DNA from 4 places in the Exiguobacterium sp. E4787 genome. Region 3 is predicted to be linked to each of the others. Evidence: riboswitches for the same ligand, from Rfam matches in the RefSeq annotation. Region 3 holds a riboswitch; each other region holds the start of a gene.

Region 1 (7,303 bases), on a different contig from region 3:
GCGTAGGTGGGGGTAGTTCAAAATGTGTCTTCGATTGCCGTATCGCCTGTGACGAGATCAATCGTTTGATTGTGGGCCGCGTCATGTCCGATGACGTGTGCCAAGAAGGCCGCTACGTCTGCGCGTGGGATTTCCCCCGTCTTGACGTCGCCCGTCTTCACTTTGCCCGTGCCGGCGTCGTCCGTGAGGGCGCCCGGACGAACGATCGTATACGTCAGTCCGCTCTCCTCGAGCAAACGATCGGCATGATGTTTCGCGACATAGTATGGTTTCATCTCTTCCGGCCATGCCGAACGATCTTCCGCCTTCAAGGCGCTGACCATGACGAACTGTTTTACATTCCCGTTCGCCTGAGCCGCCTCGACACTTTTCGCCGCGCCGTCAAGGTCGATTAACAGCGTCTTGTCGGCTCCGGTACTACCGCCTGAACCAGCCGCAAAGACGACCACGTCCATCCCAGACATCGCCTGTTCAAGTGACGACACGTCACCTTCGAGGTCGCCTAAAACGGCTTGATAGCCTTTCGATGTAAAGTCGTCGAGTTGCTCTTGTTTCCGCACCATCGCCGTGACTTGATGCTTCCCTTCCTCGTGCAATCGTTCGACGAGCTGTTTTCCAATCTGTCCATTCGCGCCTATTACAAATACGTTCATCTGTCTTCCTCCTCAAGTTGAATTCAGAGACAAGCGAAACGCCGTGTGGCCATGGCCACATCCGGTGCAGAAGCGATAGCCGAGATGACGGCGACGCCGTCCGCCCCGTCGTTCCGAATCATTGAAACGTGTTCCGGTAAAATGCCGCCAATCCCCACGATTGGCAGCTCTCGATACAAGGCTCGAACTTGGCGGATGAGCACCGTCCCGTTCACTGCCCCGGCGTCTTCTTTCGAATTCGTCGGGTGGACCGGACCGATGCCCACATAATCCGCATGCTCGATGGCCGCCGCTACTTCTTCGAGCGTGTGCACCGAGACACCAAGCCATTTGTCCGGGCCGATTCGCTCACGAACGCGTGCGGCCTCGGCATCATCCTGTCCGATATGCACGCCGTCGGCATCGATGCGCTCTGCTAGGTCGACGTCATCATTGATGATGAACGGAACATCGTATGAGCGGCAGAGTGTTTGCAACGCTCTCGCCATCGCTTCTTTTTTATCCCCATACAGTGCATGTTTACCTTTTTCGCGAAATTGAAAACATGTCACGCCACATTGAAGTGCCGTTTCCACCGTCTGGAGCATGTCTTCCGCGTTTGCGGTTCCGCAAATAAAATAAAGCCGCAACTGCTCAGCGATGGTTCGTTGTGATGGATTCAAGCGTCACACCTGCCTCTCCATGTGTCGCATACGCCCAGTGATTCGTCGGTCCATGTCCGGCACCGATATCGAGTCCATGCGTGATCGCGCTTTGGATGAACCGCTTGGCTGTAACCGTCGCCTCGAGGATGGAATGCCCTTTGGCCAGTTCCGCCGTGAGTGCTGCCGAAAACGTACAACCGGTTCCGTGTGTGTCACTCGTCTGGATGCGCGGGGCCGACAAGAGGAACGTCTCTGACGCCGTCATGACCAAATCGTCCGCAGTTGCGCCATCGAGATGTCCGCCTTTTAAGATGACAGCACGGACACCATACGCTAACATCTGCTCTGCTGCTTTAATCCGGTCTTCAAACGTCCGAATCGTCATGCCCGTCAACACTTCCGCTTCCGGCACGTTCGGCGTGACGACGGTCGTGAGCGGCAAGAGGGATGTCTTGAGCGCCTGGACCGCCGAATCCTGAAGTAGCGAGGCCCCGCCTTTCGCAATCATGACCGGGTCAACGACGAGCCGATTGAATGTGTGACGCCGCACCCCATCAGCGACCACCTCGATGCGCGCCGCATCGAACAACATCCCGGTCTTGCACGCCGCAATCGTAAAGTCTGAACCGATTGCATCGAGTTGTTGCGTCACGAGTTCTGGTGACACCGCCTCGACCCCATGCACCCCACGCGTGTTTTGGGCCGTGACGGCCGTCAAAACACTCGTCCCGAACACACCGAGCTCTTGGAACGTCTTCAAATCAGCTTGAATGCCAGCGCCACCGCCCGAATCTGAACCGGCAATCGTCAATACTTGAGGCCGTATCATGACACCACCTCGATGCGGTCACTCGGCAACTCGACCGCCGTCATCTTGCCTAGCTCATTCAAGAAGTGAACGGGGAAGTCACCCGGTCCGTCAGCCAAAGCGGTAGCGAGTTCGCCGCACCGGGCATAGCCGGCGAGCGCCGTCGCCGTGGCCGTAACCGCATCCCGTTCGACCGCAAGGAACGCACCGACGACCGCACTGAGTAAACAACCGGTCCCTGTCGTCCGGGCCATCGCGCCAGTACCGCCTTTAATTTCAATCGTCACGTCCCCGTCGCTGACGACATCCGTTTCTCCGGTCACGGCAACGACACAGGTGTAGCGTCGTGCCGCCTCACGCGCGATTTGATTCAAATCGTCTCGCGTTTCACCGGCGTCCACACCGCGCGCCGCCGCGTCGAGACCAATCAATGTCGCGATTTCTCCGGCATTCCCACGAATGACCGTCACGCGGACATGTTGCAGAATCGCTTTGGCGACGTCGCGCCGGAATGAGGTCGCCCCGACCCCGACCGGATCGAAGACGACTGGACGACCCGCTTGATTCGCCGCCTGCCCGGCTCGAATCATCGTACGTTCCGTCATTGCATCGAGCGTGCCGATATTAAGCACGAGCGCATCGCTCACGGATGCCATCTCGGCCACTTCTTCGACCGCAGATGCCATGACCGGGGCCGCACCGATGGCGAGCAACCCGTCCGCTGAAAAGTTGGCGACGACGATATTCGTGATGTTGTGGATGAGTGGCCGTTCGGCTCTGACTTTGTCCCATAAGTCGCGCTTCATCGTGTTACCCCCGCCGGTAAATCCCACGACTCGAGCGTCCACGCCATCTCCCAAAACGCGTGTTCATAATAACAACTCTTCAAGAACAGCTGCTGATACCGGAATCGCTCTTCCGCGGTCGCCTGTCCGGCGAGCACGTCGAGCCGTTCAATCTGTTCCTCGACGAGGTCGCGGAACCATTCCGACCCGTACGTCGCAATCCACGTCGTATAAATCGGATGATCGGGTGTCGCGTCTTTCAATCGCTCCCCGATCTCATAATAGACCCAGTAGCAAGGCAAGATTGACGCGAGCACGTCGCCGAGCGTCGGCCCAGCCTGTTGCATATGCATCGCATAGGCGTAAGCCGTCGGGGCCGGTTCGAACGTCGCCCACTCCGCCTCCGTCACGTCGAGCAACGTGAAAAACTCACGATGCAGCGCATGCTCCGCTTCAATCGTGTGAAGGGCGTGCGTCAAAAAACGGCTCGCCACTTCCATATTCGGGGCGAGCGTCGCGCCTTTCGCCTGTACTTTCGAAAACTGATTCAAATAATACGAGTCTTGCATGACGTAATGCCGAAATTTCGCCTCGTCGAGTTCACCCGTTCCGAGTTCGCGGACGAACGGGTGATCAAAACTGGCTTGAAACAAAGCATCTGCCTCTTGTCGTAGATGTGCGGTGAATGTCATGTGTTCTCCTCCTTTGTGATTAAAAAAGACGCCGCCTCCCATAACGGAAGCGGCGTCGGATTTACACAAAGTGTACGAGAACAATCGGTTCGCCCACTTCCCTACGCTAGCGTGAACTAGATCAGGTTCAAAGGGTCTGGACCTCGTCCATCTCAGCCGCGTCACGCGACTCCCCTAGTGGTAAACATTATGAAATTCGGTCGTCTACGACCACATCATATCAGTCTTTCCCTGTACTGAAAACCCTTTATCGCGAAAAGCGCCGGTTCAACAACGTTCCCATTTGCGAGAACCGCTCGGTGCCGAGCTTGCGCCGGTTCGACGCGGCGAACACGTAATAATCGACTTTGCCCATGTAATAAATCAAACGCAGGCCGGCCAAGAAGAACGTGATCGTCGTGCTGACGGCAAAGCCGACACCGTACCAATCGATGCCTCGCGGCAAGAGCAGTAACGTGAACAACGCGTTCAACGTGAAGAACGAGATGTTGACGAACAACGCCCCGCGCCGGTCCTCGAAATAGAGCAATAACAGCGTCAAGATGAGAATCATCGCATTCGCGAACGCCGCGAGCGTCGTCATCCGAAAGATTTGACCAATCTCATCCGGGACGCCGATCCAACTGACGAACGCGCCCGCCATCAGGATGGCGAACAGCGTCACGACGCCTTGGCTCCGCGCGAGTCGAATCAACTCATTTTTCAATACGGACGTCATCGTCTGTTTCGCCTTCTCGATTTGATGGAGTGCCCCGCCGTAGTTGATCAATCCATAAAACGTACGGTAGCGCTCATAAAATCGGGTCTCGACGGCGACGACGAACAACAGTTGCGTCGGGATAATCGTCAAGTACGACCAAAAGATGGCCGTATCATAATACGGGTTGAACAGGAACGAGTCCGCGATGATGACACGTCCTTCACCGAACCAGATGATGAAATTCGTGACCCAAATCCCGAGCACGTACAACACGCCGATGGCGAACAAGTCCGGATAGCGGTCGAAGTACTTGAAGTACGAGAACTCTTTCACCGCGTAACGGAGCGGGAACGTCCGGAGCATCGCGAAGAATAACCCGAACAACGTCACAATCATCCCGACCGTGAAACCGAGCAACAGCTCGAGACTCGACGGGTCGACCATGAGACGGCTGATCGCATAGACGCTCCCGACCGAGATGAGTCCACCGAGCAAGAAGCTATAGGCCACCGCTTGATAATACTTGGCGGCACTCAAGAACAAGAACATGACCCAGATGACGTTAATCGTCATAAATAAAACGAACAACGTCAGTTTGTACAGAAAATCGAGCGGCGACAATAGCCAAAAGATACTATACAGCAAGCCTGCGGCGAGAATCGTCACTTTGAGCATCCCGGTGAACACCGGAAAAATCTCATGCGCCTTTTTCTCATAAAACAAGTCCGCCACGTATCGTGTGACGACGAGCTGTTGAAAACTGAACAAGATTTGCGAGAAGATGAACGCGTACGAGACCGAGATCATGAAGAGCGTCCGTTCGGCGAGCGACAACGTCGGCATTTGGAATGCCAACCATTGAATCGTACCGACGACCAAGATGACGATCAACCACGGTCCGGACGTGACGAGACCGGAGAACGTGTACGCCTTCAGCCGGGACGAATAGTAGTCTTCTTGGAACAACTTCTGCAACTTAAACCCGATGCCCGCCATACTGTTCCCTCCTCGCTTCATAGATAGCCTTATAGCGGTCCACGACTTGTTGGAGACGATAATATTGGCGGACCCGCTCCCGTCCGTTCTTGCCGAACCGCATTCGTTCCTGCGGGTAATCCATCATCCATTCGACTTTGTCGGCGACCGCTTCCGGATGAACCGGCGGCACGATGAAACCGGCCGGACCGAACGGGTCATCCGCTCGTCCGTATAAAAGCTCGGAACAGGCGCCGACATCGGTGGCGACCCACGGAATCCCGGCGGCCATGCCTTCGAGAATCGCGAGCGGCTGCCCTTCCGAGATGCTCGTCAGGAGCAGTAAATCAAAGGTCGGCAAATACGTTTGGACGTCCACTTTCCCGGCCAGTTCGACATAATCGCTCAATCCGCTCTGTTCGATGAGCAGACGGCACTCTTCCGCATATTCTTCATCCTCATTGAGTGGACCCATGATCGTCAGTTTGAACAGACGATGCCGCTCCTGCAAAATCTTGGCGGCATAAATCATCGTCTTCAAGTCTTTGATTGGGACGAGGCGGACGATGGCACCGATTTGAAACAGGTCGTGCTCCGGACGATCGACCGTCGCCTGGATTTGTCGATCGGCAATCCCGTTGGCGATAATTTTCGTCTTCTCGCTCGGGGCGCCGATCCATTCCTGATATTCGCGATTCCGCTCGAACAAGGTGATAATCTCATCGGCCGCGTTATACGCCTCCCGGGACAAATGGTGGAAGAAACGGACCCATCTCGGTTTATACGGCGCCGGAATCCAATACGACTGTAAAATCTCTTCCTCGCGTTCACGGGAATAGATGCCATGCTCGGTCAAGATGAACGGGATCCCTTGCGTCTCTTTCATGTAGGAAGCGACTACCCCGGCATAACCCGTCGATACGGAATGGACGAGATCGACTTTCGGGAGCGGCTGATGGAGCACCCGCAAAATCGGGGTGTACATGCTTTGCCACATCCAGAAATAGTCGATGAACGAGCCGCCGTTCATCTCTTCGGCGTAGGCGGCCTTGACGTTGCGCCAAAAGAACTCGCTCGCGAAAAACGTCTCGCTCGAAGGCACTTCTTTCCCGAGTAGTCGCAGCGCTTGTCGGTTCGGGCTTCTCAACATGAGCCAGTCCGACACGTTCTGTTCGTCGTCGGCACCCCACTTCAATCGTCCCTTCGCTCGCTCCCCCACGTCGTTTAAATACAGATGGGTGATGCCGGAGACGTTCGGGGGAAACTCGTATTTCATATCTTCCGGTCGTTTCTCGGTCGGTTGAATTGAAATGATTTCAAACGACACCTCGGGCATCTCCTCGATCAACGTCTGCGTCCAGCTTGAGACGCCTCCGCTCACATACGGATAACTGCCCTCTAAGACAAGTCCGATTTTCATTGCGCTTCCCCCTTGATGGCGATTTCAGCATTCGCCGCTGACAGTTTGACGAGATAGAGAGGTCGGTCGGCCTCCCACTGTTCGACCGTCCCGAAGTCAAATTTCCCTGTCTCGAGTGATTGGCCCGGTTTCAGGCGAATCGTGAAATGAGACGGATTGATGAGTCCTTCCCCGGCCAAATAGACCGTCGACTCATCGAACGTGACGTTCAAATCAGCTTGTTGGTAGGTGATCATCTTCTCGGTCGCATAATGTTGCGTATACGCCTCGAGATGCGGATATTGGTCTCTCACGTCATGGACGATTTTACGCAGGCTTGTGAACATCGTATCCCAGTCCCGCCCGAAGGCCCGGTCTGGATCGATGACATCATCCGGGTGAATGAAGTGTGAAAACACGCCGAAGTTGGCGATTGCATCGACCATCTGGAAAATCGAGCCGCGCTCTTCCCCGTAATCGCTCGTCACGCGCGGGAAATGATAGAGGTTCGGGTGTGTCGCATCAAACTCGAACTCTTGCACGAAGTCTCCATTCTCGGGTTCCCCGGTGTAAAGGGAGGCAATCGTGCGAAGGTTAGGTAACGCCTCTGCGATTGCATCGACACCAGTCCGGTTGAGCGCATTCGA
Region 2 (7,303 bases), on a different contig from region 3:
GAAGGCGGTTTGGCTGATGAGCGATTCGAAGTCGTGATGGAGCGTATAACCGGACGGACCATTCAAATCCAAGGCGAACGTGAACGTATCGAGCGTCGTCTGTTGAAATACTTTTGACTGCAGTCGTCCGAGTTTGGCGGTCGCGTACCAATCGATCTCCTTCACCGGTTCCCCTTCATACGGTTTCGACCCGATTAGTTGCAACGGATTTCGAAGCGGTGACGCCAAGAGCGGCCGGTCCCCGAGCGCTAACCGTTTCGTCCCGACCGGTGGATGCAACAGGAGCGATGGAAGGACGGCCCACTCTATATCGACCGGTCGTTCATATAAATACGTCCCGAGTCGGAACGGGAGCGTGACGGCGATGACGCATTCCTCGAACGTGGCTGGTCCGCGATACTCAGCGCGCACGACCAATTCGTGGCGGGCGCGACTGACATCGACCTCATAGTCGAGCACGTTCGGAAGGCGCTCATGCGCCGGAAAGCTTATTCCCGAGCTCGACTTCAGGCGAATCCGTAGCGGTAGTCCGAGCCGATCCAACTCGTCCACCCCATCGACCACTAACACGATCCGGCTCTCATCTCCGACAAACAGCAATTCTTCGTATTGCGTGAACCGGAGATCGATGTGCCGCTCGAGTTGTTGCCGCGTCCGCTCGAGCATCCAAATCGCACTCGCTACAATGAAGCATATGTAACCCAATCCGTATACGTACGGGAAGAACACGAGCATGGCTCCGCTCACGAGATATATAGGGAGGAGCCGGCGCTGCAACCAAGCGTGCGTGGACAGAATCATCCGTCAGCCCTCGACCGGCACGGGCACGGTGTCTAAAATGTGTGCGATGACGTTCGCTTTCGTCGACTTGATGCCGCCTTCGAGCGTCAAGCTGATCCGATGGGCGAGGACGTACGGCGCCACGGCTTTGACGTCTTCCGGGATGACGTACAGTCGGCCGGCCAAATAGGCATAGCTTTGACAAGCGCGGAGCAGCGCGATCGCGCCGCGTGGGCTGACTCCGACCTCGACGGACGCGTGTGCCCGGGTCGCATGGACGAGACCGAGCATATAGTCGAGGACATCGTCCTGAATCGCGACTTGTCTCGTCTCGGCCTGCGCTTCTTGCAGCGAGGCGAGTGACGTCACGGCCTCGATGTGTTTGCGGGTCTCGGTCAACACTTGCAACAACAGTTCTCGCTCTTCGGCGGCTTCCGGATAGCCGACCGGAATCGAGATGAGGAATCGGTCGAGCTGCGCGTCTGGGAGCGGGAACGTCCCGGCCGATTCAATCGGGTTCTGCGTCGCGATGACGAAGAACGGTTTCGGCATCGGATAAGTCTTCCCGCCGATTGAGACTTGTCGTTCTTCCATCGCTTCAAGCAGCGCGGACTGGGTGCGCGGGACGGCCCGGTTGATTTCATCAATCAGGACGATGTTCGCGAAAATCGGACCTTGCCGATGGTCAAAGCCTTGCGTCTGCATGTTGAAGTAGTCGGTCCCGATGACGTCGGACGGGAGCAAGTCGGCTGTGAATTGGATGCGCGAGAATGATCCATCAAAACTGCCGGCAATCGCTTTGGCGAGCAACGTCTTCCCCGTGCCCGGAACGTCCTCAAGCAAGATGTGCCCTTCGGCGAGAAGGGCCGTGCAGCAGAGCCGGACGACCTCATCTTTTCCTAAATACACTTCATTCAACTGTTTAATGACTGCTTCGATTCCCATGTCGTTCCCCTCCGTTAGTATATGTCTTATTCGAAGTTTACCTGTTTATGGTAATATAGACAATAAATAGTCTGAACATTCTGGTAAGGAGGTAGAACATGAAGTGGTCGTCTCGATTTATCGGGTTCTTGATTGTGACAGCTTGTCTCGTTGTGATGTTTGTCTTTGTCAGCAAGGAGACGTTCAGTTGGTTTCAAACGATTAACACCTCATCTCCAGTTAGCGTGACCGAGATGGGCAGAGAAGAAGATGAGAATCCTCCACCAAAAGATGGTATTGATTTAGGTTCGACCGATGAGCCTGGAAAAGCTGGAGAACGGCAAGAGAAGCAAGACATGCTCAAATTCAAATTTGGTAGCGGGAATGGTGATGCCCCCGGCGGACTCGGCACATTGTTCGCCTTCCTCGCCGCCATCGGGTTGACCGTCTATGGCGTGCATCGATGGCTGCGTCGTCGACGGTGGGAAAGATTCACGTTCTCGTCTAGGCCGGATGCTCCGGTGCCACTGTCCCTCAACGCGGACGCCTCGATCGAGGCACAGACGTTCCCGCTGCTCACGAATATCGAACTGAGAGATTGGCTCATCACGTTCAACGCCTCACTCGCCCCTGAGCTAAAGCTTCAGACGAATGAGACGCTCATCGACTGGTTCGAGCGCATCGAACTGACGGACATCGACGCCTCGCTCTATCATCTGATTCGCTATGGGGCCGCATCCGAGCATGACATCCCGGTCGAGCAGCAACAAAGGTTTCACGAGGCACTCGACCGCTACTTACAGCGACACCCCTGAACGAGAAAGTACCCAGGTTCTCACAAAGACGTAAACGTGCTACGCTCATTGATAATAGGGAAAAAATGTAACTTTCTTAGGAGGTTTGATTAATGAAACGCCTAGGCTTGCTCGGATTCAGTGTGTTCTTGCTTACCGGATGCACGGATCCAGTCGAGAAACCAATCGTCCCGGCTGATACAAACGAGCCATCGTCCGAAGAAATCACCACATGGACGCGCGAAGACTTCAAGGACGTGTTCGACCAATACGAAAAAGTCCCGCCGCTCTTGAAGGCCCTCGAGAACGATGGAATCACCCCGTTCCGCGAGACGTTCGAGCACGTCGTCATCGCCGGCGACGGCATCCATCATACATACGCCGATATCCATCCGTTCAAACTCGACGACGGCACTTATGCCACCATCTATGAGAGTGAAAATGGAGACATCGCCAACGGTCCCGAGTCGGTCGCGCCGCTGTTTTGGCAAGAAGCGTCGTTCCTTCAATTCGTCGAAGAGATTGAGAAACGAAAATACGGAACGAGTGCCCCGCCGACGGACGTCGTCTTGACACAAGACGAGTTCCAGGCGCTCTATAACCACCACGCCTATACGTCCGCGCTCATCGTCGAGCTCGACGAATGGGGCGTACAAGTGGCGCGCGACCCGCTCGAAGATGTCATCATCGCTGGGAACGGGGTCAAGGAAGTGAAGGCCGATTTAATCGTCTTTGAAGTCGAGGGCGGTTACGCCATCGTCTACGACCAAGACGGTGAGATCTTCAAAGGGCCGGAGTCGATTGCCCCGCTGTTTTGGAACGAGACGGATTACGAAACCTTACTTCAGAAGCATGAATGACTTATCGGACGCGTCGTTTCAAGTCCCGGTACTCGAGTAACAAGTTGAGCCATTGCGCCGGCTTATCGCTCGACGCTGCCGCATTGTGCCGATATTTTGTCACGTACAGGTACCACGACAAGGCCCGGTAGACGCAACCGAGCTCCTCGGCAATCAACAGATGGCGCCAAAGCACGTCGTCGGATGCGACGCCGCTCCACGCTTCTAAGTAAACCGCGCGCATCGTTTGAATCTGTTCATACCAGGCGACCTCGTCCTCTTCCGGCAATACGTCGTACAGCGCGTTCCAATACACACGCACGCTGAAAAACGGATGCGTGACGGTCGCGTCGCCCCAGTCGAGGATACACAAATCGTTCGTCCGTTCCCGCCAGAAGATATTACCGCCGTGCAAATCACCGTGCTCGAGGCTCATCGGCATCCCGGTCGCGAGCTCGTCACACATGGCAATCAGTTCGTCTTCAAGCACAAGTATGGCCTCGGCTTGGTATGGCTCGAGCCCGGCACAGAGCTCAGGCAGATACGTTTGAATTTCATCCTTCAACTTGGCCGGTCGCCGGTCCGGGATGCCGTAAGACAAGTAGGTCTCGATCTGGTCGATCTCCTGTCGCTGCAGCTGTGCGTATTGACGCAACGCCGCTTCGTATCGACTCACGTCAGGTCGTTCACGTAGCGCCTCTCCGCCGATGTCTCGCATGAGCAACCAGTTCCGGGCTGAATCGATGGCGATGACGTCAGGCACGACATCAGGATGCCGCTCGGCCAGAAACGCCGACAATCCGGCCTCGCCGCGGCTGATATCGGTCACCGCTTTGGCGTAGTAACGTTCCTCATCGAGCGCGCCAACAAGAAAGTACGTCAAATCGGTATCTTTGATCACGTGCCACCTCGCATTCGGCACGTTTGCCTCAATCCATCGTTCGAACCGTTCACGAAACGATCGGTCACGCCATGGGATTGCCTGTCTCATCCTGTTCACCCTTTCTTTCATCATCTCCTAGGAGGAAACGATATGGACGTTGTATATTACTCATACCCGGTCGATGCCATCTTGTATATGTACTTAGGGGCGACGGCCGTCGTCAGTCTCATCATCGGGCTGCTCGTTTGGCGTCTGTTCAAGCGCCGAGATTTCGGCTTTTGGACAACGCTCGTTCTCAGCTTTGTCGGGCTGTCGCTCTCGCTCGTCTGGTTTCAAAACGCGTCCGTCGCCGTGTTCATGGGGACACTCCCCTGGCTGATCAATCTCGTCTTCTCCCTTTTGTTGTACGGCCTGTTCGTCGGCATCATCTATGTCACGTTCCGACCACGAAAGCTCGACCGCGTCAAATGACGGTATGCTATACTCATGTTAATAAACGACCACTAGGGGAGCCTTCGGGCTGAGACGGCATGCGCCGGACCCTTCGAACCTGATCTGGCTCATACCAGCGTAGGGAAGTGGTGTGGGATTCGTCTGTCTTTCCACGCCACTTTTCCACTTGGAGAAGTGGCGTTTTCATTTTGAAAGGAGACTATCTATGCGTATTCAACAACTCACTTGGATGGCGATGCTCATCGCCATCGCCGTCATCGGTTCCCTGTTCATCTCGATTCCGACCGGTGTCGCCCGTGCCTATCCGATTCAACATATGGTGAACGTCATCGCCGCCGTCACCGTCGGGCCGATCGGGGCCGTTCTCGTTGCGTTCGTGACCGGAATCGTCCGTGTCATGACCGGTACCGGGTCGCTCTTGGCCTTTCCCGGAGGTATGATTGGGGCGCTTTTGGCCGGGGTCTTCTATATGAAGACGAACCGCGTAGCCTTCGCCGCATTTGGTGAAGTCATCGGGACCGGCCTCATCGCTTCGCTCGTCGCCGTCCCGTACGCCAAGGTGTTGATGGGGACCGAGTTCGGGGCGCTGTTCTTCTTCCCAGCCTTCCTTGCCTCGAGTGTGACTGGGGCCGTGCTCGGCTGGATCGTCTTGGCTCGGGTCAAGCAATTGCGACCGCTCACGGCGAAGCGATAAATACTTCCCTCCCACCGATAGTAAATGGTAAAATCAGGATATCAGATATTAGGAGGTCATTTCTTGAATCGATTGACGCTATTATTGGCGGCCACCGCTTGCCTGTTCATGTCCGGTCTCTTGTACACGCTCGAACGCATCGCCACGTTCACCCGCTGGAATGCTCAGATTGCGACGGGCACGTTTTCCAGCGAGCCGATGTTCGTCGATGTGTTGCTTCAAAACGTGTTCATCTCGATTTTCGGAGTGGCCGCGATCGTTCTCTTTTTCAAAGCGGGCAGTGCTGTCCAAAATACATCGTCCACAAAAGCAGGGACGGCCGACTTATGACGGCTGTCCCTGTTTGACGTGATACACCCAAATCTCTTCCCCGTTTGCCTCATCAATCAAGCCGCTGTCGACAAATCCACCCTTCGCATAAAATCGTTTCGCCGGTTCGTTCGTCGGATGGAGACTGAGGATGAGGTCATCCACATCGAATCGCTCTTGAATCCACACGAGTGCCAACTGTAAAAAGCGTGACCCGATTCCTTTCCCTTGCTCTGTCACATCGATCATAAATCGATCGAGCCAGATGTAACGCTCCACCTTGTTCTCGGCCCCAATCATTATGAAGCCGACGGGATGATCATCGCGACAAAGTGCATAGCACTGCCACGCATATTTGACATCGGTTTCCATCTCGCGGAGCGATTCGGCGTTTGTTTCGATAAAGCGAGCTTGGTCAGAAGCGACGGTCAAGGCGACTACGGCATCCCGATTCGTGTCATCGACGAGTTGAATCGTCAGCGTATCGGCAGCCATCGGCGCACCTCTTCCATGTCCAGTCCGCGCTTCGGCAAGATATAGGCGCTGACCGAGGAGTTGTATAGATACACATAATCGTCCTCCTCGACGACTTCCTTGATTCCTGCCCATGACACACGCGCCTCGCCGAATTCGTTTAAATCGCGCAGACCGTTTTCCTCCAAATCCATCGTATGCAAGCCAAGCATACCTTCGTTGCTGCGTTCGTCGATGAGACGCCGCGTCTGCTTCCGGACGTGCCGTTCAAAGTATTTCGGATAATATAGGAACCACAGAACGCTCGCGATTCCGTATATCCCGTACAGCCACCAGTCCGTCTCTTGGAGCCACGTCGCCAGCACGAAAGCAGCGCCTAAAAAGATAAGTGGTCCGATGATTCGCTGCAGGAGAATCATTCGCTTTCCGGTCTTCGAACGTTTAATATGGCTCAAGTTGAACCGGATATAGTCGTCTTCCGTCAATTCGTATTGGATTTTCATCATCATTCCCTCCTCGGTGTCCTATACGTCTCACGTGAAGAAAAGTTCCGTTCAGAACGTTGATTGGATAAACTAAAAGAAAGGAGTGACATCATGAAACAAATCCACCATCTCTGCATCCAAACGCCCGACTATGAGGCGTCCAAACGATTTTATGAGGCGCTCGGCTTCGAGCTCGTCCAAGAGTCACCCGACTTCCATACGCGCGCGTTCAATAGCTGGCTCAAACTTGGCGATTTCTATATCGAGCTTCAAACGGCAAAAGTCGACGAGACGTTGTCTCCTTATTCAAAGCACGTGGCCGGCCCGGTCCACTTCGCGCTTTATGTCGATGACCTCGAAGCGGAAGTGACACGGCTAGAATCACTTGGCGTGACGTTCCTACCAAAGCACGGCGGGAACATCTACTTCGTCGTTGACGGTCATTTGAGTAAATTAAAAGCCCCGGAAGGCACGATTATCGAGCTCCGGGACACGTTTGTCATCAAGTGAGGCGCTGCCTCGCTTTTTTATTGGATTCGCACACCCTCATGTTTTTCGCCGTCTTCGAACAGGTACAAGACAGAGAACACACTTTGTCCGTAACGTTTGGAGGCCTTTCATGAAATATCTCGATTATTGGAGTTACTTATCGCTCTCCCTCGCCAAGC
Region 3 (7,303 bases):
ATGGGGACAAGCTCGATGTCGGAGGGTCGAGTTCAGGTTCGGCGTCGGCGGTCGCTGCCAACTTGACGTTGCTTGCCGTCGGCAGCGAGACGAGTGGCTCGATTATCCACCCGAGCGTCCATAATGGAATCGTTGGCATCAAACCGACCGTCGGTTTGATTAGCCGCAGCGGCATCATCCCGATCTCCCGGTCGCAGGACACGGCCGGCCCAATGGCACGGACACTACGGGATGCGGTGCTCGCCCTTGAGGCGATGGTCGGGGAAGATCCCGCTGACCCAGCGACGACGCATCTTCCGGCCGGTCCGCCTTACCGGACTTGTCTTGATGAGCGGCAAGCAGTCGGTATGCGTGTCGGCGTCGTCAAGACCGATCTGTCTGAAGAAGAGCAGGTGCTCTACGACGAAGCGATCGCATTGCTGAAACAGAGCGGCATCGAGGTCGTCACCGTCGAACTGCCGTCGAAAGCAGGGCTCGACCAAGGGGATATCCTGTACCATGAGTTCAAGCTCGGAATCGAGGCGTATCTCGCCTCGACGACGCTCCCGTATGAGACGTTGTCGGATTTGATTAACTGTAACAACAGTCATCCCGAGACGATTCCGCATGGACAGAAGACGTTCGAGAAAGCGGATGAACAATCGGGCCGCTTGATTGAGGACGCCTATTTGACGCGCCGCCTCGACGACGTTTATCTCGCCAAGACGGACGGCATCGACCGATTGTTGGCCGAGCAGGAACTTCATGCCCTCGTCTTGCCGCATGACCACAATTATGACATGGCGGCGAAAGCCGGCCATCCGACCGTCACGATCCCGTATCGCTTGAAGGCGAGCGGGGCCCCGTTCGGTCTATCGTTCACCGGGACGAGCTATGCCGAATGCGACTTGATTCGTCTCGCCTACGCGTTCGAGCGTCATGTGACACGTCCCGTCCCACCGTTATAAGAACGTTGCACCGGTCGTCCACGTCCGCTACAATGGTACGTATGCGGATTGAAGAAAGGACAGATAGCAATGAAACCATCTATATACGGGCTGACATTCGATCAGCTGTCGGAAGCGTGCGTCTCTTGGGGATACAGTGCCTTCCACGCGAGACAAATCTGGGACTCACTCTATATCGACCGAGTCAAGCACATCGAGGACATCTCGGTTCGCGCTGAAGTGCGTGAGGCGCTCGCCGCCGAATACGTCATCTCGACGCAAGACCTGTTCGTCAAACAAGAAGCGGGCGACGGGACGGTCAAATTTTTACTTAAATTACACGACGGGCACTATATCGAGACGGTGCTCATGCGTCACAAATACGGACGTTCGGTCTGTGTGACGACACAGGTCGGCTGCAATATCGGCTGTAGCTTCTGTGCGAGTGGTCTGTTGAAGAAGACACGCGATTTGACGGCCGGTGAAGTCGTCGAACAAATCATGACCGTGCAACACTACTTGGACGAGGTCGGGGAAGGTGCTCGCGTCAGCCATATCGTTGTCATGGGAATCGGGGAACCGTTCGATAACTTCGACAACTTGGTCGACTTCCTCCGTGTCGTCAAGGACGAGCGCGGCCTCGCGATCGCACCGCGTAAAATCAACGTGTCGACGAGCGGACTCGCCGACAAGATTTACAAGTTCGCGGACCTCGATTTGCGCATTAATTTGGCGCTGTCGCTCCACGCGCCGAACGACGCGCTTCGGACGCAAATCATGAAAATCAACCGGGCGTTCCCGCTCGACAAGCTCATGCCGGCCATCCGTTATTACGTCGAAACGACGAACAAGCGGATCACGTTCGAATATATTCTCTTATCGAAAGTGAACGATTTGCCTGAGCACGCCGAGGAACTTGCCGACTTGATTGACGATATTAAAGACAAGTCATACGTCAACTTGATTCCGTACAACCCGGTCAACGAGCATATCCAGTATGAGCGGAGCACGTCCGAGGACATCATGGCGTTTTATGACGTCTTGAAGAAACGGGGCATCAATACCGGGGTCCGCCTCGAGCACGGGACCGATATCGATGCGGCCTGTGGCCAGTTGCGCAGCAAGCATATGAATGTCGAAGGCGCAAAATGACAGAGACTCCTTGAATCTCATGATTCAAGGAGTTTTTTTGTCTTCTGCCCTAGAAGGATGCCGGCCCGGTTCAATATTTTTCTTCCGAGCGGTTGCTATTTTGGGAAATGTTGAATAGAGATTGCCCCCTCAGGGAATAGTCACTTGAAATCAATGTAGAGAGTGGAGGCAATTCAATGGAGACAGTAAACGCTGCGTTATGGATTCGAGTTCGAAATACGCTTGGGGAAGGGCCGTGTTGGGATGCGGAACTGAAACGCTTCTATTGGGTCGATATCGAGGGACATACACTCTGGTGGTACGATGAGAAAGAAGATGAACTGTCGTCGTTCGATATGGGACAACAGATCGGGTTCGCGGTCCCGAAAGTGACGGACGGCGTCGTCGTCGGCTTGAAAGACGGGATTTATGAGTGGGACGAGACGTCAAAAGAGCTCGATAAAATCGTCGAACTCGACGACCCAGAAGGAAAGCTCCGCTTCAATGACGGCAAAGCCGACCCGTACGGACGCATCTTCGCCGGCACGCTCCATCTTGAAGACGAGGCGGAACAAGCGACGCTATACCGTCTGAATCGCGACGGCACGACCGAGGTCATGTTGAGCGAGTTGACATTATCGAACGGACTGACATGGTCACCCGACCATTCGACGTTCTATCATATCGATACACCGACCGAGACGGTCCGTAAATACGCCTTTGACTTGAAGACGGGTACGCTCGGCGAAGGGGAGGCCATCATCGATTTCACAGTCGAAGAAGGATTCCCGGACGGCATGACGTCCGATGAGGAAGGGTTCTTATGGATTGCGCACTTTGCCGGCGGCCGCGTCTCGCGCTGGAACCCGGAGACGGGTGAAAAAGTGCTCGAGGTGCTCGTGCCGGCCCCGAACGTCACGTCGTGCTGTTTTGTCGGCGACAACTTGAACCAACTCGCCATCACGACGGCTCGTGAAGGGATGGATGACGAGGCGCTCAAAGCCCATCCGGACGCAGGGTCGGTCTTTAAAATCGATACAGACGTGAAAGGGATGCCGCTCTATCGGTTTGGACGATAAGGAGGTAAAGAAATGGTGAAGCGATTGCTCGTTCGTGCAGGCATCGGTTTGGCACTCGCGGCAGTGGCCCGGGTCGGGATCCAAAAACTATTGGATGCGAACCGGGAAGACGACCACACGTATTTGAATCCGCGCTGGGATGAGGCCCCGAGTGTCGATGCCGATAAGGATGAGGATGAGGTCGGTCTGACGCAGCTCGATTCGATTTATCGGGCCGAGTGGCAGGCGAACACGTATCCCCGCTCCGAGGCGGAACGCAAGGCGTTGGAAGAATAGGGAAAGGAACACGTCTGGGAACGGGCGTGTTTTTTTCTTGACAAGACAATGGTGACCCGTCATTATCTAAAAAGTAATGATTACGATTTAGGAGTGGGGATATATGAAACGAATTCCAATCACGGTGCTGTCCGGTTATTTAGGGAGCGGCAAGACGACGTTGATGAATCATCTGTTGAACAATCGGTCAGGTAAGAAATATGCGGTCATCGTCAACGACATGAGCGAGTTGAACATCGACGAACGATTGATTGAGCAGGGCGGTTTCTCGCGGACGGACGAAAAATTGGTCGAGCTATCGAACGGCTGCATTTGTTGCACGCTTCGTGAGGACCTGCTCGAAGCGGTACAGGACATCACGAACGACCGTGAACTCGACGGGATTATCATCGAATCATCCGGCATCTCAGAACCGATTCCGGTCGCTCAAACGTTTACATACGCCGATGACGCCCTCGGGATCGATTTAACGAGCCGCGTCTATATCGATGCGATGGTGACCGTCGTCGATGCATATCGATTCTTGAAAGATTTTAACTCGGGCGAGTCACTCCATGAACGCAAGCAGGCCATCGATGAGACGGACGTCCGTGAAGTCGTCGATCTGCTCGTCGATCAAATCGAGTTCGCGGACATCATCGTCTTGAACAAGGCGGACCGCGTGACAGAGACGGAAGTCGACGAGATGGCCGGGCTGTTAAAGGCGCTCAATCCTACCGCCAAACTGTTGACGTCGGTCCTTGCGAACGTAGAATTGACCGAGCTGTTAGACGTCAATCTGTTCAATTTCGAGCAGGCGATGCATGCCGCCGGCTGGATTCACGAGCTTGAGGCGGAAGTACATACGCCGGAGACAGAAGAGTACGGCATCAGCTCGTTCGTCTATCGTCGACGCCGTCCGTTCCACCCGGAGCGGCTTCATGCGTGGATCGAGGCGTTCCCGGAACAAGTCGTCCGCGCCAAAGGGTTCTTATGGATTGCTTCTCGAAACGACCTCGCCTGCCTGTTCTCGCAAGCGGGGTACGCCTCGACGCTTGAACACGCAGGACGTTGGCTCGCGACGCTGCCGAAGGAAGAGCGTCGTCTTATGTTCGCAGCAGAACCCGAGCTCGCCGCCGATTACGTCGAGCCGTACGGGGACCGTCAGACGGAGCTCGTCTTGATTGGGCAGCGGATGGAGCGTTCGGTCATCGAGGCCGGACTCGACGCGTGTCTGTTGACAGACGAGGAGATGACCCTCGATTGGACGACGTTGCAAGATACGCTTCCGGGGAACGGTATCGTGACTTTCACATAAACCGTTTACAAATCCGGAGTGGTCGTCTATACTTTTCGTTGCATAGACAACCGCATACATTGGACTACACTAGGGGTGCTTCGGCTGAGATGTGAGCATGGCTCCAATCCCTTATGACTCGATCCGGGTAATACCGGCGTGAGGAAGTGTGGCACTTTTTCTAATGGATTTGTAAATTGGACGAGTGGCCGCATTCTCATGGATGCGGCTTTTTTGTGTACATACAATTAAGGGGGAATAGAACATGAACAATCAATGTGAAAGGAGTCCGATCGTCGGATTCCGCTTTACGCTGAGCCCAATGACGTCTGATTTTGTGAGTGTCATCAAAGGGGCATTGAAGGAGACGAACTTGCAAAACGTCTGGCGACATACCGACGACGTCTCGACGGTCATCCGTGGACGAAGTGAGCATGTGTTCGATGTGGCCAAAGCCGTCCTGTCACATGCGACGAAGACAGGAGAACATGTGTCGATGAGCGGGACGTTCTCGGTCGGCTGCCCAGGCGACACGGCAGGAGACAATCTGCTCGACGTGACGACTGAGCCGGGGAATGGCACGGCGGGCTCGCAGTACGTATCTTCACAATTTGCACTCTATCCGCTCGGGGACCCGAAGTATATGGACATCATCTACGAAGAAATTGCGTTTGCGAAAGAGCGTGGCGTTTTCAATGACTCGATGCATTATGCCTCGGGTATTCACGGCGACATCGAACCGGTGTTTTCATTTTACGAGGCGACGTTCGACCGCGTCCGTGCGAAGACGAGCCATGTCGTCATGACGGTCACGTTCAGCGTGAACAGCCCGTCACACGAGGGACAGCAGCATGCTTAAGTCGTGGAAGTTAAAAGAAATCGTCTTGTTGGCCATTTTATCGGTCGTATTCGCTGTCGTCTATTTGGCGTTCGTCCATGTCGGGAATCTATGGGCAGGCTTGATTGGACCAATCGCGTACGAATGGATTTTTGGGATTTGGTTCATCGTCTCGATTATTGCGGCTTATATCATCCGCCGACCTGGCGCAGCATTTTTGTCAGAAGTGCTTGCGGCGACGATTGAGATGATGATTGGTAACGCGATTGGACCTCGTATTATTTTAGTCGGGATCATTCAAGGACTTGGTGCTGAAGCGGCGTTTGCGGTCACGGGCTACAAGCGATATGACCTTTGGGTGCTCATGCTGGCCGGATTTGGTGCAGCTGCGACGAGTTTCGCGTATACGTATGTCATGGGTGGACTCGTTGCCCTCAGTCCGACATACGTAGCGACGATGTTCGCGTTACGTGCGACAAGCGGAATGCTCATTGCCGGTCTGGGAGGTAAGATTTTGAGCGACTTGTTGCTTCGTACGGGTGCGCTCGAAGGGTATGCCCTCGCGCGTAAGGGACGAGTACATGGTTGAGGCAGAACAGCTGGCGTTCCGCTATCCGGACAAACAGCGCGAAGTATTGACAGACATCACGCTTCAATTAACGGCTGGGAGGACGCTCATCACAGGGGCGAGCGGATCGGGGAAATCGACATTGTTCTCTTTGATGAATCGTCTGTACCCGGATAACTGCGATGGCATCGTGACAGGCAAATTACATTTGTTTGACCGCTCTTACGACACGTATACAGCTGGTGAGGTGAATCGTCGTGTTGGAACGGTGTTTCAAGATCCTGACAGTCAATTCGTCATGCAGACGGTCGAGGAGGAATTGATTTTCACACTTGAAAATTTTGCCGTGGCGAGGGACGAGATGATGGCGCGTGTGGCCACGATTTTAGCGGAATTGCAGTTGACCGATTATCGTGACCGAGTCATTCATGACCTGTCAGGTGGTGAAAAGCAACAAATCGCTGTCGCCTGTGCTTTGATCGGGAAGCCGGAATGGCTACTACTCGATGAGCCGCTAGCGCACCTTGATCCCGAAACCTCAACCCGTTTCGTTCAGTGGCTCGACAACGTCGCACAGACGGTAAACGTTGTCGTCATCGAACATCGACCCTTCCTATGGGGCGGGTTCTTCGATAGAGAAGTGGAGCTCGTGAACGGACGCATCAACTATGACGGACCGTTCGTTGCCCGCCCGGATTATACGTTCTCTCCGGTTAAGGTGACACAAGGAAATACTGTTTTATTTCACGTACCGCAATTGAAACGAATAACATTCAAACTAGCAGCGAGCGAGCTGACCGTCGCCGAGGGTGATCTCATTGCCGTACTTGGTCGAAACGGCAGTGGCAAATCGACTTGGCTCAAGAGCCTTGCCCGCGAACATCAAGAAGTCGGACTCGTCCCACAATCTCCGGCTCGTCTGTTTATCACGAGTGATGTGACACGTGAACTCGCATATGGCCATAATCGTCCGATTGAGGACATCATGAACCGGCTCGGGCTTGGACCGTTTCGTAACGACCATCCACTCTCGCTTAGTCACGGTCAAAAACGAAGGCTCGCCATCGGGGTGATGATGCTCTCGAATAAACGGCTCATCGCGTTCGATGAACCAACTGCTGGACAGGATGAGATATCGCTTCGTGCGCTTTATGAATTGATGGTTGAACGAACCCGCGCCGGCCAGACGGTTCTGTTTGTGACGCACGA
Region 4 (7,303 bases), on a different contig from region 3:
ACTTGGGGTGTAAACGTACAAAAAGTTCGTATTCTCGTTGACGGTAAACCTAAACGAGTTTGGGTTTCAGCTCGCGCTCTTAAATCAGGTCTCGTTGAACGCGTATAATTTTTATACACGAACGAAATAAATCCCAGCGGCATTCGCCGATGGGATTTTTTTGTGTTCATTTTTTGACATACAGCACGAGCACCATACCTTCGTGCACGATCAAGTCCGCCGTTTCATCGTCCCATTCGTTCGAGATGGTGAGCGCCTCATGGCTGACGACATCGTGACGGTCGAGCGGATATTTGACGCCGCGGATGGTCACGTTCGCCTGCTTCCATGGGATGAGCGACAAATAGTGACCGTCTTGACGCGGGAGTTCATAGCGTCCCGACCCGACGAGTCGTACCGTCTGCCCTGCCGTGACGAGACGCATCTCCGGATACGCCTCGAGCAGACCGATATTGCTGAGCGTCATATCGAGCCGGCCGCCGAGCGCGCCGTATACGAGCATCTCAGTCGCGCCATGCCCCCGTGCCGCCTCGAGAGCGATCTCGAGGTCGGTCACATCTTTCTCAGATGGATAACGGACGGCGTCGATCGGCACTTCGCCCGTGAAGGAGTCGAAATCGCCGACGACGAGATCTGGGTTCAGCCCGTGGTTCAACAGTGTCTCGTACCCCCCATCGACGCCGATGATGTAATCGACGTCACGCGGGAGTCCCGAGATTGGTTCCGGGCTGGCCGCCACAATCAACACCCGCATTAGCGGACGTCCCGGGTCGCGAGCGTCGCGAAGCGCGGCGCCGAGACGAACAAGAGGACGAGGACGACGGCCGACACGAGGAAGGACGGGAGCATGTACGTCATGTTATAGGCGAACGAGTAGGCGACGACCGGACCTTCCGCGTATTCGGCGAAGAAGACGATCCCCGACAAGACGTGGGCGCCGTAACGAAGCAGTGAGCCGAGGAGCGCGCCGAGCACCAAATAGACGACGAGCGTCTTTTTTGCCTCATCTTTGGCGGCTCGTTTCACTTGACCCGCGAACAGTCCCGCCATACCGACGACACCGTAAGCGAACGTGTAGTCGAGCAGGAACTGGACCGGCGTGAAGATGTAGGCCCCGAACAGCAATTGCAGCGTTCCGACGAGTGCACCGGTCGCAAGTCCGCCTTTCAAGCCGTGACGATACGCCATCACGAAAATCGGCAACATCGCCAAGCTGATTGACCCGCCTTGCGGCATCCGGAACGGGATGAGCAAATCAAAAATCAAACCGAGTGCGGCGAACAATGAGATTTCAATGAGCGCCTGTAATTTTAAACGTTGTTTCATCTATTTCCCTCCTTAAATTATGAGCGAACGACAAAAAGCAGCATGACGTAAACGCCATGCTGCTATCGAGTAGCAACGTGCATTTTCGCCACATCCCTACGTCCGTGTGAACGGAACAGGTTCAAAGGGTTAGCGTATGCCTCTCAGCCACAGAATGTGACACCCCTTGCGACAATATTTGTTGTTCTATGGACGATTATACACGAGATGCGTTGCGAATGCTATCGATTGCGTCTTTATAGCTCGGCTCGTTATAGATGGCCGAGCCGGCCACGAGCACGTCAGCACCGGCATCGATACATAATTTCGCCGTCTCCGCGTTGACGCCGCCGTCAATCTCGATTTCAAAGTCGAGACGGCGCGCTTGGCGCATCTCGTTCAACGCCGCGATTTTCGGCACGACCGATTCGATGAACTTCTGACCCCCAAAGCCAGGGTTCACCGTCATGAGAAGGACCATGTCGACGTCACCGAGCACGTGTTCAATCAACGATAGCGGCGTATGCGGGTTGAGAACGACGCCACACTTGGCTCCGGCCGCCTTAATTTGTTGAAGCACGCGATGCAAATGGTTCGTCGCTTCAACGTGAACTGTGACGATATCCGCTCCCGCTTTGATGAAGTCTTCGACGAAGCGCTCCGGCTGGTCGATCATTAAATGGACGTCGAGTACCATGTCCGACTTCTTCCGTAAGCTTGCGAGTACCGGGAGACCAATCGAGATGTTCGGGACGAATTGACCGTCCATGACATCAAAATGGATATAATCCGCGCCGGCTTCTTGGACCGCCTTCACTTCTGCCTCTAGGTTGGCGAAGTCCGCCGCTAAAATTGATGGTGCAATTTTAATCATGTCAGTACCTCCGTTGTCTATCGTTTAACTCTGCCATAAACGTAACATAATTCTCGTAACGGGTGGAAGCGATTTCTCCCGCCTCGACGGCCGCTTTGACGGCACAACCCGGTTCGTTCAAATGGGCACAGCCCCGGAATTTGCAGTCGTCATGCCGTTCGACAAACTCAGGGAAGCACCAGCGCATCTCCTCGACTGCGAGTTCTTCTGGGAACTCGAGGCTCGAGAAACCAGGCGTGTCAGCGACGAGCCCGTCAGCGAGCGTGATGAGCGTGACGTGACGCGTCGTGTGCTTGCCTCGGCCGAGCGACTTCGAGATTTTCCCGGTCGCGAGTTCAAGTTCCGGCGCGACCGCGTTCAAGAGTGAACTCTTGCCGACACCGGTCTGTCCGGCGAACACGCTCGTCTTCTCCTTAAACGACCCACGAATTTGTTCGATCCCCGCCCCGTTCTCCGTCGACGTCTCGATGACCTCATAGCCGATTGACCGGTATAAAGCTGCTGCTGCTTGAATCGTTTCGAGCTCCGACTCCGTCAACAAGTCCATCTTCGTTAAGACGATAATCGGGTGGACTTGCTTCGATTCGATTAAGACGAGGAAACGGTCGAGCAGATGGAACGAGAACGCCGGTTCCTTGACCGAGAACAGCAGGAACGCTTGATCGATGTTAGCAATCGGCGGGCGGACGAGATGGTTCGACCGCTCGTCGACGGCCAAGATGTAGCCTGTGCCGTCTCCTTGGTCTTGGATGTCGACATCATCGCCGACGACCGGCGAGATGTTCCGGTTGCGGAAATTGCCGCGGGCGCGACAACGGATCTCTTGTTTCTCTTCCGTCATGACATCATAAAACCCGCCTTGTAATCGAATAATCGTACCTTTCATCCTATGACCTCCTTAGAAAAAGAGGCGACGCGCACGCCACCTCTTCATTGTGAATCTTTTGCTTGTGCGTACGTCACCGTATCCGTTCGGACGACTTCCCCGTCGACTTCGATCGTCGCGGTTCCGACTTCGTCCGGTGCAATGACGAGTGTATACGAGTAAGTCGTCGTCTCCGTTATCTTATCACGCAACACTTCGACTTCGCCACGGGCGTCTACCGTCCGAATGACGACATCGAGTGCCACAGGTTCTTCGCCTTCAGCAGGCGGATCGATTTCGACGTTGACTTCCCGTTCAATCGAGACGTCGGTCGGTTCGACCCCTTGCGACACGATGACGGTCAATTCCGTCCCCGGGTCGACGGCTGTTCCGGCCGTCGGTAACTGACGAATGATTTGGTTGGCGGGCACGCTCGTTGAATACTCGTCTCGTTTGACGATTTTCAAGCTATTCTGTTCGGCGTACGTCGTCGCCTCCTCAAACGTATACCCGGCTAAATTGGCGAGTTCGACTTTATTGCTACCGGTCGAGACGACGAGCGTCACCGTCTCTTCAGACGGGACGACCTCGTTGTCCGGAGCAATCGATTGGGAGATGACATCGCCGCTATCGACCGTCTCCGACGCCTCGGATTGAATTTCGATATCCGCAAAGTCGAGGTCTTTGAGCGTCCGCTCGGCCGCCGACTGAGACAATCCTTCGACGTCCGGCATCGCAACCGTCTCTTTCCCGGCCGACACGACAATCGTCACGGTCGTTCCGCGTTTCGGTTTCCGACCGGCTTGCGGTGTCTGCGAAATGACGTCGCCAGCGGCGATGTTATCGCTCGCCCGCTCTGTCGCTTCGACGACAAAACCGGCTGTTTCGAGTTCGGTCGTCGCTTCGTCGTTCGTCATCCCGACGACGTCTGGCACGACGGCACGGGACATCTCATCGGCGATGACATATGCCCCGATTCCGCCGCCAATCAACAAGAAGAGGAGTAGGAGCCATAGCCACCACTTCTTCTTCCGTTTCGGCTTCGGGTTCGCTGTCTCAGGTTCGCTCGGTGCGACCGGTTGTTCCGGTGTCTCTTTGACGTTCGGTTCGTCCGGGACGACCGGTGACATGACGAGCGTCTGATCGAATGCGTCCTGTTCCGTACTGAGGCGTTTCGGTTCGTTCGCACGTTCCGGGTCGAGCGCCGTCATGCAATCCTTCTTAAAGGCGGCGACCGATGTGTGACGGGCGCCCGGTGATTTCGCCAGCGCCTGCATGATGCAGTTCTCAAGCGCTTGCGGGATGTTCGGGTTCAAATCCATCGGTCGAATCGGGTCGTCTTGCAAATGTTGAAGTGCGACGGCGACTGGCGTCTCCCCGATGAACGGAACGCGTCCGGTCACGAGTTCATACAGGACGGCACCGAGTGAATAAATATCTGACTTCTCATCGGCGAACTTTCCGCGCGCCTGTTCTGGAGAAAAGTAATGGACCGAGCCGAGCACTGACATCGTATGGGTCAGCGTCGCGTTCGACATGGCCACCGCAATCCCAAAGTCAGTCACTTTGACGTTGCCGCTCTGATCAATCATCATGTTTTGCGGTTTGATGTCCCGATGAATGATTCGATTCGCATGGGCATGGTCGATGGCATCACAAATCTGTCCCATGATGCGAAGCGCCTCGTCGACAGATATGTACTCTTCTTGCAAATATTGTTTGAGCGTCATCCCATCGACGTGTTCCATGACGATGTAATAGATGTCACGCTCGTCTCCGACGTCGTAGATGGCGACGATATTCGGATGGTTCAGACTAGTCGCCGCGTGGGCTTCCCGTTCGAACCGGCGTATAAATTGTTCGTTATGCGAGAATTCAGATCGCAACACCTTGATGGCGACGGTTCGGTTTAAAATTTCATCGTGAGCCCGGTAGACATTTGCCATGCCGCCGCTGCCGATTTGCTGTTCGATCCGATAACGATCGTTGATTCGTTCTCCACTTCGCATCGGATTCATCCTCTCTTTCTATCTGTGAACTGGACGAGGGCAACGGTGATGTTGTCACTCCCACCCAAACGGTTGGCTTGATCGATTAATTGATCCGCCTTGACGTCCGCCGAGACGGGACGTTTCAAGACTTGCTTGATCTCCTCATCAGTCAAATGAGTTGTCAAGCCGTCCGTACAGATTAAAATCGTGTCAAACTCGGGTTCGGCAAACACTTGCAGATCAGGTTCGACATGCTCATTCGAGCCGATTGAACGGGTGATAATGTTACGTTTCGGATGGACGCGCATCTCTTCCTCGGTCAATTCGCCGAGTTGTTTCAACACGTTCACGTAGGAATGATCTTCCGTCAATTGTTGCAGCTTATCATCTCGCAAGGCATACACACGACTATCCCCGACGTGGACGATAACAATCGTCTCGTCGTGCCAACAGACACCGGCGATCGTCGTCCCCATCATGAGGAGGTTGGCTTGTTTCGAGAAATCGAGCACTTGATTATTGGCCAGTTCCACGTTTTGGCGGAACCAATTCTCCATCTCCATCGGCGAGGCCGGAAGCGTCGAGAAGGCACGGCGAAACTGCTCGATGACGAGCTGACTCGCGACCTCCCCGGCTTCATGTCCTCCCATCCCGTCGGCCACGAGAGCAATCCCGGCATGTTCGTCCCCTAAAATCAAGACGGCATCCTCGTTCTGTGCTCTCACTTGGCCTCGGTCGGTTCGGTATGCTAACTCCATCTTCGTGATTACCTCGTTTCTTGTTCGCGCTCCTTCGCTCGAAGCTGCCCACAAGCCGCATCGATATCCGAACCTTGTTCGCGACGAATCGTCACGTTCACTTTTCGATCTTTGAGCACTTTTTCAAAGGCAAAAATTTGTTTACGTGGTGTGCGGACGTAATCGCGCTCGAGCACGTGGTTGACTGGAATCAAGTTGACGTGGCATTTGACGCCTTTCAACAAGTCAGCGAGTTGATGCGCGTGTTCTTCCGTGTCGTTAACCCCGCCGAATAAACCGTATTCGAACGTGATGCGGCGACCGCTCTTCTCTGTATAGTAGTTGACGGCTTCCATCAACTTGTCCAAGTTGTAAGCACGGTTGATTGGCATAAGGCGTGTCCGAATCTCCGTCGTCGGCGCGTGAAGCGAGATTGCGAAGTTGATGCGCATGCCTTCATCGGCAAACTTGTAAATCTTCGGTACGATCCCACTCGTCGACACGGTGATGTGACGTGAACCGATGTTCAAGCCGTCATCGTGGTTGACCGTGCGCAAGAAGCGCATCAATTCGTCGTAGTTATCGAACGGTTCGCCGATTCCCATGACGACGACCGAGTCGACCCGCTCTTCGCTCGCGTCGAGCGCGCGCTGGACGTCGAGGACTTGGGCCGTGATTTCACCGGCCTCTAAGTTACGTTTCAAACCACCGAGCGTCGAAGCACAGAACGTGCAACCGATACGGCAGCCGACTTGTGTCGTGACACAGACCGAGTTCCCGTACTCATGGCGCATGAGCACCGTCTCGATCGAATAACCGTCTTGAAGCTCGAACAAGAACTTGATCGTCCCGTCCTTTGATTCTTGACGGACGAGTTCTTTCAACGTCGTCAATTGGAACGCCGCGTCTAATTTTTCGCGGAGCGGTTTCGAGACGTTCGTCATATCGTCGAACGATGTCACGCGCTTGACGTACATCCAGTCATATAACTGTTTCGCGCGGAATGATTTTTCTCCTGCCTCGATGAGCCACTGTTCGAGCTCTGAGTACGTGAGGGAATAGAGAGACGGCTTGGCACCGACCAATGGATTTTTTTCAACTGCTTTTGGATTCATGTTTATACCTCTTTCTTGAATGCGGCGATATAGAAACCGTCCGTCCCGAACGACGTCGGGAGTAATTTGAGTTCAGCGCGGTCCGATGACACCATCGGGCGCAATACTTGTGGAAGACGGTCTTGGAGTGTCTCATCCCACGTCAATCCGGTCGACAAAATGTAATCGGCCTGCTGTTCATTCTCAGTAGGGTCGATGGTACATGTCGAGTACACTAGCGTACCACCTCGTTTGAGCAGTGGCAAGACGGCGTCAATGATTTCGCGTTGGACTTTCGGCAGTCCGGCGAGGGCGGACTTGTCTTTCGTCCATTTGATATCGGGCTTGCGGCGGATGACACCGAGTCCTGAACATGGGACGTCGAGTAAAATCTGGTCGAAGCTCTCCGGTTCAAATTTGTCCCCGGCCTGACGGGC

Evidence for each region. Region 3 has a riboswitch for thiamine pyrophosphate ahead of KNP80_RS00120 (YkoF family thiamine/hydroxymethylpyrimidine-binding protein). Riboswitches for the same ligand answer to the same signal wherever they lie in the genome.
Region 1: it holds a riboswitch for thiamine pyrophosphate, as region 3 does, so the genes downstream of both, tenA (thiaminase II) here and KNP80_RS00120 (YkoF family thiamine/hydroxymethylpyrimidine-binding protein) in region 3, are expected to answer to the same signal.
Region 2: it holds a riboswitch for thiamine pyrophosphate, as region 3 does, so the genes downstream of both, thiW (energy coupling factor transporter S component ThiW) here and KNP80_RS00120 (YkoF family thiamine/hydroxymethylpyrimidine-binding protein) in region 3, are expected to answer to the same signal.
Region 4: it holds a riboswitch for thiamine pyrophosphate, as region 3 does, so the genes downstream of both, thiT (energy-coupled thiamine transporter ThiT) here and KNP80_RS00120 (YkoF family thiamine/hydroxymethylpyrimidine-binding protein) in region 3, are expected to answer to the same signal.

The regions. Positions count from the first base shown of each region.
Region 1 is NZ_JACSLY010000003.1:136,954-144,256, forward strand. It holds gene KNP80_RS05580 (SDR family oxidoreductase) at 18-653, opposite strand; gene thiE (thiamine phosphate synthase) at 677-1,315, opposite strand; gene thiD (bifunctional hydroxymethylpyrimidine kinase/phosphomethylpyrimidine kinase) at 1,287-2,126, opposite strand; gene thiM (hydroxyethylthiazole kinase) at 2,123-2,911, opposite strand; gene tenA (thiaminase II) at 2,908-3,582, opposite strand; TPP riboswitch at 3,664-3,768, opposite strand; gene pelG (exopolysaccharide Pel transporter PelG) at 3,830-5,278, opposite strand; gene pelF (GT4 family glycosyltransferase PelF) at 5,259-6,677, opposite strand; gene KNP80_RS05615 (DUF2194 domain-containing protein) at 6,674-7,303, opposite strand, start outside.
Region 2 is NZ_JACSLY010000003.1:178,235-185,537, forward strand. It holds gene KNP80_RS05845 (DUF58 domain-containing protein) at 1-801, opposite strand, end outside; gene KNP80_RS05850 (AAA family ATPase) at 805-1,725, opposite strand; gene KNP80_RS05855 (hypothetical protein) at 1,824-2,519, shown strand; gene KNP80_RS05860 (hypothetical protein) at 2,612-3,358, shown strand; gene KNP80_RS05865 (aminoglycoside phosphotransferase family protein) at 3,360-4,328, opposite strand; gene KNP80_RS05870 (hypothetical protein) at 4,371-4,691, shown strand; TPP riboswitch at 4,716-4,814, shown strand; gene thiW (energy coupling factor transporter S component ThiW) at 4,879-5,367, shown strand; gene KNP80_RS05880 (hypothetical protein) at 5,431-5,697, shown strand; gene KNP80_RS05885 (GNAT family N-acetyltransferase) at 5,692-6,171, opposite strand; gene KNP80_RS05890 (YcxB family protein) at 6,153-6,653, opposite strand; gene KNP80_RS05895 (VOC family protein) at 6,747-7,145, shown strand; gene KNP80_RS05900 (LTA synthase family protein) at 7,255-7,303, shown strand, end outside.
Region 3 is NZ_JACSLY010000001.1:18,814-26,116, reverse strand. It holds gene KNP80_RS00145 (amidase family protein) at 1-947, shown strand, start outside; gene rlmN (dual-specificity RNA methyltransferase RlmN) at 1,017-2,078, shown strand; gene KNP80_RS00135 (SMP-30/gluconolactonase/LRE family protein) at 2,255-3,136, shown strand; gene KNP80_RS00130 (hypothetical protein) at 3,149-3,412, shown strand; gene KNP80_RS00125 (GTP-binding protein) at 3,516-4,709, shown strand; TPP riboswitch at 4,771-4,871, shown strand; gene KNP80_RS00120 (YkoF family thiamine/hydroxymethylpyrimidine-binding protein) at 4,954-5,547, shown strand; gene KNP80_RS00115 (ECF transporter S component) at 5,540-6,115, shown strand; gene KNP80_RS00110 (ABC transporter ATP-binding protein) at 6,108-7,303, shown strand, end outside.
Region 4 is NZ_JACSLY010000002.1:247,010-254,312, forward strand. It holds gene rpmB (50S ribosomal protein L28) at 1-108, shown strand, start outside; gene KNP80_RS03780 (thiamine diphosphokinase) at 167-754, opposite strand; gene thiT (energy-coupled thiamine transporter ThiT) at 754-1,326, opposite strand; TPP riboswitch at 1,403-1,503, opposite strand; gene rpe (ribulose-phosphate 3-epimerase) at 1,523-2,179, opposite strand; gene rsgA (ribosome small subunit-dependent GTPase A) at 2,181-3,065, opposite strand; gene pknB (Stk1 family PASTA domain-containing Ser/Thr kinase) at 3,110-5,053, opposite strand; gene KNP80_RS03805 (Stp1/IreP family PP2C-type Ser/Thr phosphatase) at 5,059-5,793, opposite strand; gene rlmN (dual-specificity RNA methyltransferase RlmN) at 5,802-6,887, opposite strand; gene rsmB (16S rRNA (cytosine(967)-C(5))-methyltransferase RsmB) at 6,890-7,303, opposite strand, start outside.